2 regions of the Mesorhizobium sp. ArgA1 genome follow, and region 1 is predicted to be linked to the other one. Evidence: predicted binding sites of a transcription regulator. Region 1 holds the regulator's gene; the other holds the start of a gene.
The links. The regulator LexA, encoded in region 1, represses DNA repair genes until DNA is damaged. The targets are predictions, from matches to a motif close to TGTTCNNNNTGTGTTCNG.

Region 1 (4,419 bases):
GACGCATCTGTGCTGCATGGCTGCGATGCTATGCGCGTTGGGCGTGGTTGCCGCCAAGGTCGAGACCTGGCGCGCCGGAACGCAGATGCTGGGCTCCGAGATCCAGACACGGTTGACCGGGCGCGTTGTCAGTCTTGAAGACATGGAGAATGGCCGCGTCAGGCTGACGCTCGACGTGATTTCCACCGCTCACCCCAAGCTGCGCTACGCGCCGGAGCGGGTCAGGCTCTCGGCGCGTGGGATTCCGGCCGATATGACGGCAGGCTCCCTGGTGACCGGCTATGCCAGGCTGTTGCCGCCGACGGGTCCGGTGCGGCCGGACAGCTACGATTTCTCCTTCGACAGCTATTTCAGCGGCATCGGCGGCAGCGGCTTCTTTCTCGGCAATCCCAAAACCATCGCCGCGCAGGAACCGCCGCCGCTGACTGCACGGCTCTCCTCTGCGATTGAGAATGCGCGCGAAAACATTGCCGATCATATCAGGGGCAAGATCGGCGGGGCCGAAGGCGAGATTGCCGCGGCGCTCATTGTTGGGGTGCGCGCCGGCATTCCGGACGAGGTCAACGAAGCGATGCGGCGCACCGGCATCTACCACATCATCTCCATTTCGGGTCTGCACATGGCGCTGGTCGCCGGCACCATCATGGCGTTGCTGCGTGGCGCCTTCGCGCTGTTTCCCGATTTCTCCTCGCGCCGGCCGGTGAAGAAATATGCGGCCGCCGTGGCACTCGTCTCGATCGCCGCCTATCTCGTCATTTCAGGCATCGTGGTCGCCGCAGAGCGCAGCTTCATCATGTTGGCGGTGATGCTCATCGCGGTGCTGTTCGATCGTGCCGCGCTCACCATGCGCAATCTGGCAATCTCGGCCATCGCCGTCATCCTGGTGTCGCCGCATGAGGTTGTCGGCCCGAGCTTTCAGATGTCGTTTGCTGCCACCGCCGCCCTTGTCGGCGCCTATGCCGGCTGGGCCGACTACCGCGCCGACAAAGTGAGAACGCCGCCGACAAAGCGCTCCCTTGCCGGTTTTCTGTCGCGAAGATTCTTGGCTGGCATGGGCGGCCTCGCCATGACCTCGATCATTGCCGGCAGCGCCACGTTGCTGTTCGCGATCTGGCATTTCCAGCGTGTGTCGCCGCTCAGCCTGCTCGCCAATCTCACCGTGATGCCGATCGTATCGCTGGTTGTCATGCCATTCGGAGTGCTCAGCGCGCTGGCCATGCCGTTCGGCGCGGACGGGCCGTTCCTCTACGTCATGGGCAAGGGCCTGACGGCAATGATCGCGATCTCTGCCTGGATCTCCGAGCGTTCGCCGCTCGATGCCGTCGGGCTGATCTCCATCCAGTCCGTATTGCTGGCAACGGTTGCACTGGTCATCGCGACCATGGCCACCACCTGGCTCAGACTGGCGGCCGTGCCTTTCGCGCTGGCCGGTCTGTTGACGGTGCCGCAGGTGCGCACGCCCGATGTGCTCATTTCCGAGGACGCGCATCTGGTGGCCGTGCCGATCGGTGGCGGCGAGCTCGCTCTCAACCGGGAGCGCGCAAACGAATTCACCACCGACAACTGGAAACGGGCGCTGATGGCCGAGACCATCATTCAGCCCGAGACATTTGAGACGGGAGACAGGCGGTTCGATCTCGATCCGCTCGACCTGCCGCCCGGCTCACCCTTCTACTGCACAGGCGATCTCTGCATTGCCCGGCACCCGTCCGGAGCCATTGTCGCGCTTGCAAAAGACCGCAAGACAGCCCAGCCAGCCTGCGCTTTCGCGAGCCTGATCGTCATCGACGACGCCACCGCCTACAATCCGTGCCGCGACCCGTTGGTTCTGGTCGTGACCAAGAAGCAGCTTGCCCGCGATGGTAGTGCCGCCGTCTTCTTCGATCCGCAATCGGCCGCGACAGCCCCAACCATTCGCTTCGCCGTCGACAAGCCCTACCGTCCCTGGCACGAGCAACGCCACTTCTCACGCGAAGCACGCGGCCTGCCGCCTTACAAGCAGCGCGAAAAGTACAAACCCAAGCCGGCTCAGTAACGCCTGATCAGCCCGACCAGCTTGCCCTGCACCTTGACCCGGTCCGGCCCGAAGATGCGGGTCTCATAGGCCGGATTGGCGGCTTCCAGCGCGATCGAGGCGCCCTTGCGGCGAAAGCGTTTCAGCGTCGCTTCCTCGTCGTCGACCAGCGCCACGATGATCTCGCCGGGGCTGGCGGTGTCGGCATTGCGGATGATGACCGTGTCGCCGTCGAAAATGCCGGCCTCGATCATCGAGTCGCCCTTGACCTCGAGCGCGTAATGTTCGCCGCCCATGATCATGTCGGGCGGCACCGAGATCGAATGCGTCTGGTGCTGGATGGCGTCGATCGGCACGCCGGCGGCGATGCGTCCCATCACCGGGATCGACACCGCCGAAACCGCGTCGTCATTGCCGGCAGACATCGAACGCGATGGCGAGGCCGGCTTGATCTGGCGGCCGAGACCGCCCTGGTTTTGACCGAGGCTGCCCTGGATGACGCTTGGTGAGAACTTTTTCGCCGCATTGAGGCCGGGCGCAATCGAGTCTGGCAGCCGCAGCACTTCCAGCGCACGCGCCCGGTTCGGCAGCCGGCGAATGAAACCGCGCTCCTCAAGCGCCGTGATCAGGCGGTGGATGCCGGACTTGGAAGCGAGGTCGAGCGCCTCCTTCATCTCGTCGAAAGACGGCGGGATTCCGCTCTCCTTCAGGCGTTCATGAATGAACATCAGGAGTTCATGTTGTTTGCGCGTCAGCATCGCGGCCCCCCGAGGGTTCTGAAACCAGAATCAGAAAAAACAAACCCAGAACAAACACTATCTGTTCCAGTTGTGTTCCGCAACCTTTTAAAGTTTAATGAATGTGTTGACGTTTTGTTCAGCGTAACATCAGCACGCTGCAGGCGGCGCCCGCGGCGGCGGCCGGAGCGAAGGGCTCGCGCACGATCAAGCCGTTGGCGTCGGCCAGCATTCTCAGCATCGAGGAATCCTGGATGCCGAACGGCGTTGCGACAAGTGCGCCGGCTTCTTCCCGGACCACGGCGCGCACGTAGTCCTGCCTGAGATCGTTGGCCGGCATCGCGGCGCCGAGCTGCGCCTGCCGCATATCCTGCCGATGGACGCGGCCACCCAGCTGCGCCAAAAGCGGTTTCAGGAACAGTTGCGAGCAGACCAGGCTCGCCACCGGGTTGCCGGGCAGGCCGATGCATCTGATTTCGCCGAGCCGCCCGAACATCAGCGGCTTGCCCGGGCGCATGGCGAGCTTCCAGAAATCGAGCTTCATGCCTTCGCCGTTAAGCACGTCGTGCACAAGGTCGTGGTCGCCGACCGAAGCTCCGCCGAGCGTGACGATGACGTCGGCCTTTGCCGCGACTGCCTTCTGCACCAGTGCTGCAATCGCCTCCCTGCGGTCGGCCGCGATACCGAGATCGAGAGCGCGCGCGCCGACCGATTGCGCGGCGGCCGCGACGCCATAGGCATTGGACGAGATGATCTGGTCGGGGCCAAGCGCGCTGCCCGGCGGCAGCAACTCGTCGCCGGTGGCGATGATGGCGACCAGCGGCCGTTGCACCACATTCACCATCGGATGGTTGGCCGATGCCGCCAGCGAAAGTGCGGCCGGATCGAGCACGCGGCCTTTCTCCAGCAGGACGTCACCTTGCGCAAAATCCAACCCCCGGCGGCGGATGTTGCGTTCCTTTGCCGTCGGCTCGGTGACCTCGACCTGGCCACCGCCGAGATCCCTGACATTTTCCTGGATGACGATGGTGTCTGCGCCTCCAGGCAGCGGCGCGCCCGTGAAGACGCGCACGGCCTCACCCTTGCCGACAGTGCCGTCAAAGCCGCGCCCGGCTGGCGCCATTCCGATTACAGAAAGCCGCGCCGGGGCGGATGCCACATCCTGCGCGCGCGCCGCATAGCCGTCCATGGCGGACGCGTTGAAAGGCGGCTGGGTGCGCAGCGCTACGACAGGCTCCGCCAGCACCCGGCCGGCCGCATCCGCCAGCGCGACGCTTTCACCCCGCAGCACGGTAGCGCCGTCGAGGAGGCGTTGAAGCGCCTCGGCGACCGGAACCAGCGCCATTTACGAACCCGCCTTGTAGTCGCCGGACTTGCCGCCGGTCTTTTCCACCAGCCTAATGCCGGAGATGATCATGGCGCGGTCGACCGCCTTGGCCATGTCGTAAATGGTCAGGCAAGCCACCGATGCAGCGGTCAGCGCCTCCATCTCGACGCCCGTCTTGCCGGTGACGCGGGCGAGCGCGGTGACCCTGAGGCCGGGCAAAGCGGGATCCGGCTCGATGTCGACCGACACCTTGGTCAACAGCAGCGGATGGCAGAGCGGAATCAGCTCATGCGTCTTCTTGGCCGCCATGATGCCGGCGATGCGCGCTGTGCCCAGCACAT
Region 2 (4,419 bases), 230 kb from region 1:
CACGCGCCACGGCAAACTGGTCGCGATGCCGTACTGGAGCATTCCCGACAGCGCGTTTGACGATCCCGACGAGATGATTGTATGGGCGCGGCGGGCTTATGAGGCGGGTCTGCGGGCGGGGAAGTGAACCGGTAGCGTCGAGTTCCTTCACACCCCCCTCTGGCCTGCCGGCCATCTCCCCCGCAAGAAGGGGGGAGATCGGATGTCGCATCGGCTTTCGCCAATTTTGAACGTTGAAAGAAAGGCGCGGTCGACCAAGCTGCCAATCTCCCCCCTTGCGGGGAGATGCCCGGCAGGGCAGAGGGGGGTGCTGTCCCGCCGGCGTCGACGGCAGCGCCCTACAGCGCCCTCGCGATCCTCGCCGCCAGCGCCGCATTGTTCTCGACCAGCGCAATGTTGGTCTTGAGGCTCCGGCCGCCCGTCAGTTCCAGTATCTTCCCCAGCAGGAACGGCGTCACCGCCTTTCCCGTCACGTTCTGCGCTTCCGCGGCTTTCTGCGCGGCCTCGATATAGCCGGCCATCTCGCCGGCCGGGATTTCGTCATCCTGCGGCACCGGGTTGGCGATCAGCATGCCGCCGGCGAGGCCCAGCGCCTGCCGCGTTTTGTAGAAGTGGGCGATCTCTTCAGGCTTGTGCAGGGTCAGCGGGGCGCGGAAGCGCGATTGGCGCGACCAGAAGGCCGGCATCGTTTCGCAGCCATGGCCGATCACCGGCACGCCGCGCGTCTCCAGCACCTCCAGCGTCTTTTCGATATCGAGGATCGCCTTGGCGCCGGCCGAGACGACGATGACCGGCGTGCGCGCCAGTTCGTCGAGGTCGGCCGAGATGTCGAAGCTCTTTTCCGCACCCTTGTGCACGCCGCCAATGCCGCCGGTGGCGAACACCTTGATCCCGACCATGTCGGCCGCGATCATGGTGGCGGCGACGGTGGTGCCGCCGGTGCGGCCTTGCGCCACCGCAAAGCCGAGATCGGCGCGCGACAGCTTCATGGCGTCGCCGGTCATGGCGAGCGATTCGCGCTCGCCGTCCGACAGGCCGATCTTGATGCGCCCGGCGACCACGGCGATCGTCGCCGGCACCGCGCCATTGTCCAATATGATCTTCTCGACATTGGCGGCCATTGCGCCGTTGTCGGGGTAGGGCATGCCATGGGTGATGATGGTGCTTTCCAGGGCCACCACGGGGCGGCCGGCGGCGAGCGCCTCGGCCACCGGCGGGTGGATGTCGATGAAGGGTCGGGCGCTTTGCGGGGTCATGACGGTCTCCGATCCGGAGTGCCGCGCGTCCCCTTGGACGTCGCGTTCCGGCGATGGCAATTGGCCGCCCTCATGCCATTTCCCGCGCGTCGGGCACAAGGGCCAGCGCCTCGGCAAAGGTCGCGGCGGTAAAGGCCGGCACGGCATCCGCACTTTCGATGGCGAGCGTTGCCGCAGCCACGCCCTCGCGCAGGGCCTGCCGCAAGGCCAGACCGCGTAGCAGGGCAGCGATGCTAGCACCGGCCAGCGCATCGCCGGCGCCGGTGACGTCGGCGACCTTTCTCGGCGTCGGCGGCAGGATCGAGAAGGCGCCGGCTTCGTCGAAGCCCAGCACCGGGCCATCGCCTGCCGTCACCACGCCACTCCTGAGGCCGCTGCAGCGCAAACCGTCGACGATTTCGCGCTCCTTCGCTTTCGCACTGACGCCGGCCAGCACCACGGCCTCGCGCCGGTTCATGAAGACCTGCGCGAGCGCGTTCAGCACGGGTACCAGCCGCACCACCTTGGCCGGCGAGATAGCGATGGCATAGACCGGCTTGCCGGCGGCGAGCCCCACCAGCCGCTCAAGTGCTGAAGACGGCAGATTGGCGTCGCACAGCACCGCATCGGCCTCGGCAACCACCTCGCGCACCTTGGAGCGGCGGATCTGTTTGGGGAAGGCCAAATCGTAGAGCGCCATATCGGCAAAGCCGGTGATCAGCTCGCCTTCGCGGTCGATCAGCGCCGTATAGCTTGGCGTGGTGCGGTCGAGGAACACCGCCGACAGGTCGGCAATGCCGGCCTCAATGATGGCGCGCGACACCGTCTCGGCCGAGGCATCGCCGCCGCGCACCGACAAAAGCGAGGCCGAGACGCCGCGCCGAACGAGGCTGCGCAGCGCGTTGAAGACGCCGCCGCCGACATCTTCGCGCATGGTGCCGGGGTTGGACGCCGCGGGCACGTAAGGGCCGGACACCTGGCCGCGCCGGTCGATATGGGCGCCGCCGACGGCGAGGATTTTTGCAGATTTCACCATGCCGGCGATATGACCTTTGTTATTCGAGCCGCACAAGCGCTAGGCTGTGCGGCGGAGCTTCGCAGGCAAGCCGGCGATTCGGTCGGAGCCAGACAGCTGGACCGCCTGACCCAATGCGGGATGCATCCCCGAAGCGAAACTACGAGACAAAAAAAGAACAAATCCGGATAAAGATTGTTTTTCAGATATTTGACCCCTCTTGCCAAACGAGAACAAAAAAGGTACAAACTGGGCAGGGATTACGGATTGTCCGGCCTTCATTGACGACCAAGGGGTGATGTATCATGGCTCAGAATTCTTTGCGGCTTGTAGAGGACAAAGCGGTGGACAAATCAAAGGCTCTGGACGCGGCGCTGTCGCAAATCGAGCGCGCCTTCGGCAAGGGCTCGATCATGCGGCTGGGTGCTAATGAGCAGGTCGTCGAGATCGAAACCGTGCCGACCGGATCGCTCGGCCTCGACATCGCGCTTGGCGTCGGCGGCCTGCCGCGCGGCCGCATCGTCGAGATCTACGGGCCGGAAAGCTCGGGCAAGACGACGCTGGCGCTGCACACGGTGGCCGAAGCCCAGAAGAAGGGCGGCATCTGCGCCTTCGTCGATGCCGAGCACGCGCTCGACCCGGTCTATGCCCGCAAGCTTGGTGTCGATCTCGAAAACCTGCTGATCTCGCAGCCCGACACCGGCGAGCAGGCGCTGGAGATCTGCGACACGCTGGTGCGTTCCGGCGCCATCGACGTGCTGGTGGTCGATTCGGTCGCAGCGCTGACGCCGCGCGCTGAAATCGAGGGAGAAATGGGCGATTCGCTGCCCGGCCTGCAGGCTCGTCTGATGAGCCAGGCGCTGCGCAAGCTGACCGCCTCGATCTCGCGCTCCAACACCATGGTCATCTTCATCAACCAGATCCGCATGAAGATCGGCGTCATGTTCGGGTCGCCGGAAACCACGACGGGCGGCAACGCGCTGAAATTCTACGCTTCGGTCCGCCTCGACATCCGCCGCATCGGCTCGGTCAAGGACCGCGACGAGGTCGTCGGCAACCAGACCCGCGTCAAGGTGGTCAAGAACAAGCTGGCGCCGCCCTTCAAGGTGGTCGAGTTCGACATCATGTATGGCGAGGGCGTCTCCAAGACCGGCGAGCTGGTCGACCTCGGCGTCAAGGCCGGCGTGGTCGAGAAGTCAGGCGCCTGGTTCTCCTACAATTCGCAGCGCCTCGGTCAGGGCCGCGAGAACGCCAAACTGTTCCTGCGCGACAATCCCGACACGGCGCGCGAGATCGAATTGGCGCTGCGGCAGAATGCCGGGCTGATCGCCGAGAAATTCCTCGAAAATGGCGGCCCTGAGCGCGGCGAAGACGACGGCTTCGAGGAAGAATCCGGCGCCATGTAGGGCAATGGTCAGAGTTCGGCCATAAATCCAGTCTATTATCTGATGCTTATGTAACCGAGTTCTTAGTTTTGCGTTCCAAACCGCCGGCCTTCGAGCCGGCGGTTTTCGTTTTTGGGCAAGCGTGAAGGCAGCCTGGCAGCTGCCGGATTGGCCCAATTCCGAGTTTCTGGACAGGGTGAAGCCTGCCCGCTAAAAGGCCAAGTCGATCTTCTAAAAAGCAGAGACCAGTTTCCGCCGGCCGTGCCGGCGGTTTTCGCGAAAAGGCAGCAGTCATGAGTGGCGTGAACGAGATCCGGTCGACATTCCTCGACTATTTCCGCAAGGAGGGCCACGAAGTCGTGGCCTCGAGCCCGCTGGTGCCGCGCAACGACCCGACATTGATGTTCACCAATGCCGGCATGGTGCAGTTCAAGAACGTCTTCACCGGTCTCGAGAAGCGGCCCTATTCGCGCGCCACCACCGCGCAGAAGAGCGTGCGCGCCGGCGGCAAGCACAACGACCTCGACAATGTCGGCTACACCGCGCGCCACCTGACCTTCTTCGAGATGCTCGGCAACTTCTCCTTCGGCGACTATTTCAAGGAGCGCGCCATCGAGTTGGCCTGGAACCTGATCACCAAGGAGTTCGGGCTGAACAAGGACAAGCTGCTGGTCACCGTCTATCACACCGATGACGAGGCGGCCGGCTTCTGGAAGAAGATCACCGGCTTCTCCGACGACCGCATCATCCGTATCCCGACCTCGGACAATTTCTGGGCGATGGG

Region 2: recA (recombinase RecA) is a predicted target of LexA. The motif match lies at 2,480-2,497, and genes of this name have one in related genera.

What each region holds. Positions count from the first base shown of each region.
Region 1 is NZ_JBSKBQ010000003.1:85,192-89,610, reverse strand. It holds gene ACWGTI_RS10170 (ComEC/Rec2 family competence protein) at 1-2,035, shown strand, start outside; gene lexA (transcriptional repressor LexA) at 2,029-2,772, opposite strand; gene ACWGTI_RS10160 (molybdopterin molybdotransferase MoeA) at 2,891-4,096, opposite strand; gene moaC (cyclic pyranopterin monophosphate synthase MoaC) at 4,097-4,419, opposite strand, start outside.
Region 2 is NZ_JBSKBQ010000003.1:314,598-319,016, reverse strand. It holds gene ACWGTI_RS11340 (TfoX/Sxy family protein) at 1-127, shown strand, start outside; gene ACWGTI_RS11335 (pseudouridine-5'-phosphate glycosidase) at 339-1,256, opposite strand; gene ACWGTI_RS11330 (carbohydrate kinase family protein) at 1,327-2,271, opposite strand; gene recA (recombinase RecA) at 2,556-3,656, shown strand; gene alaS (alanine--tRNA ligase) at 3,929-4,419, shown strand, end outside.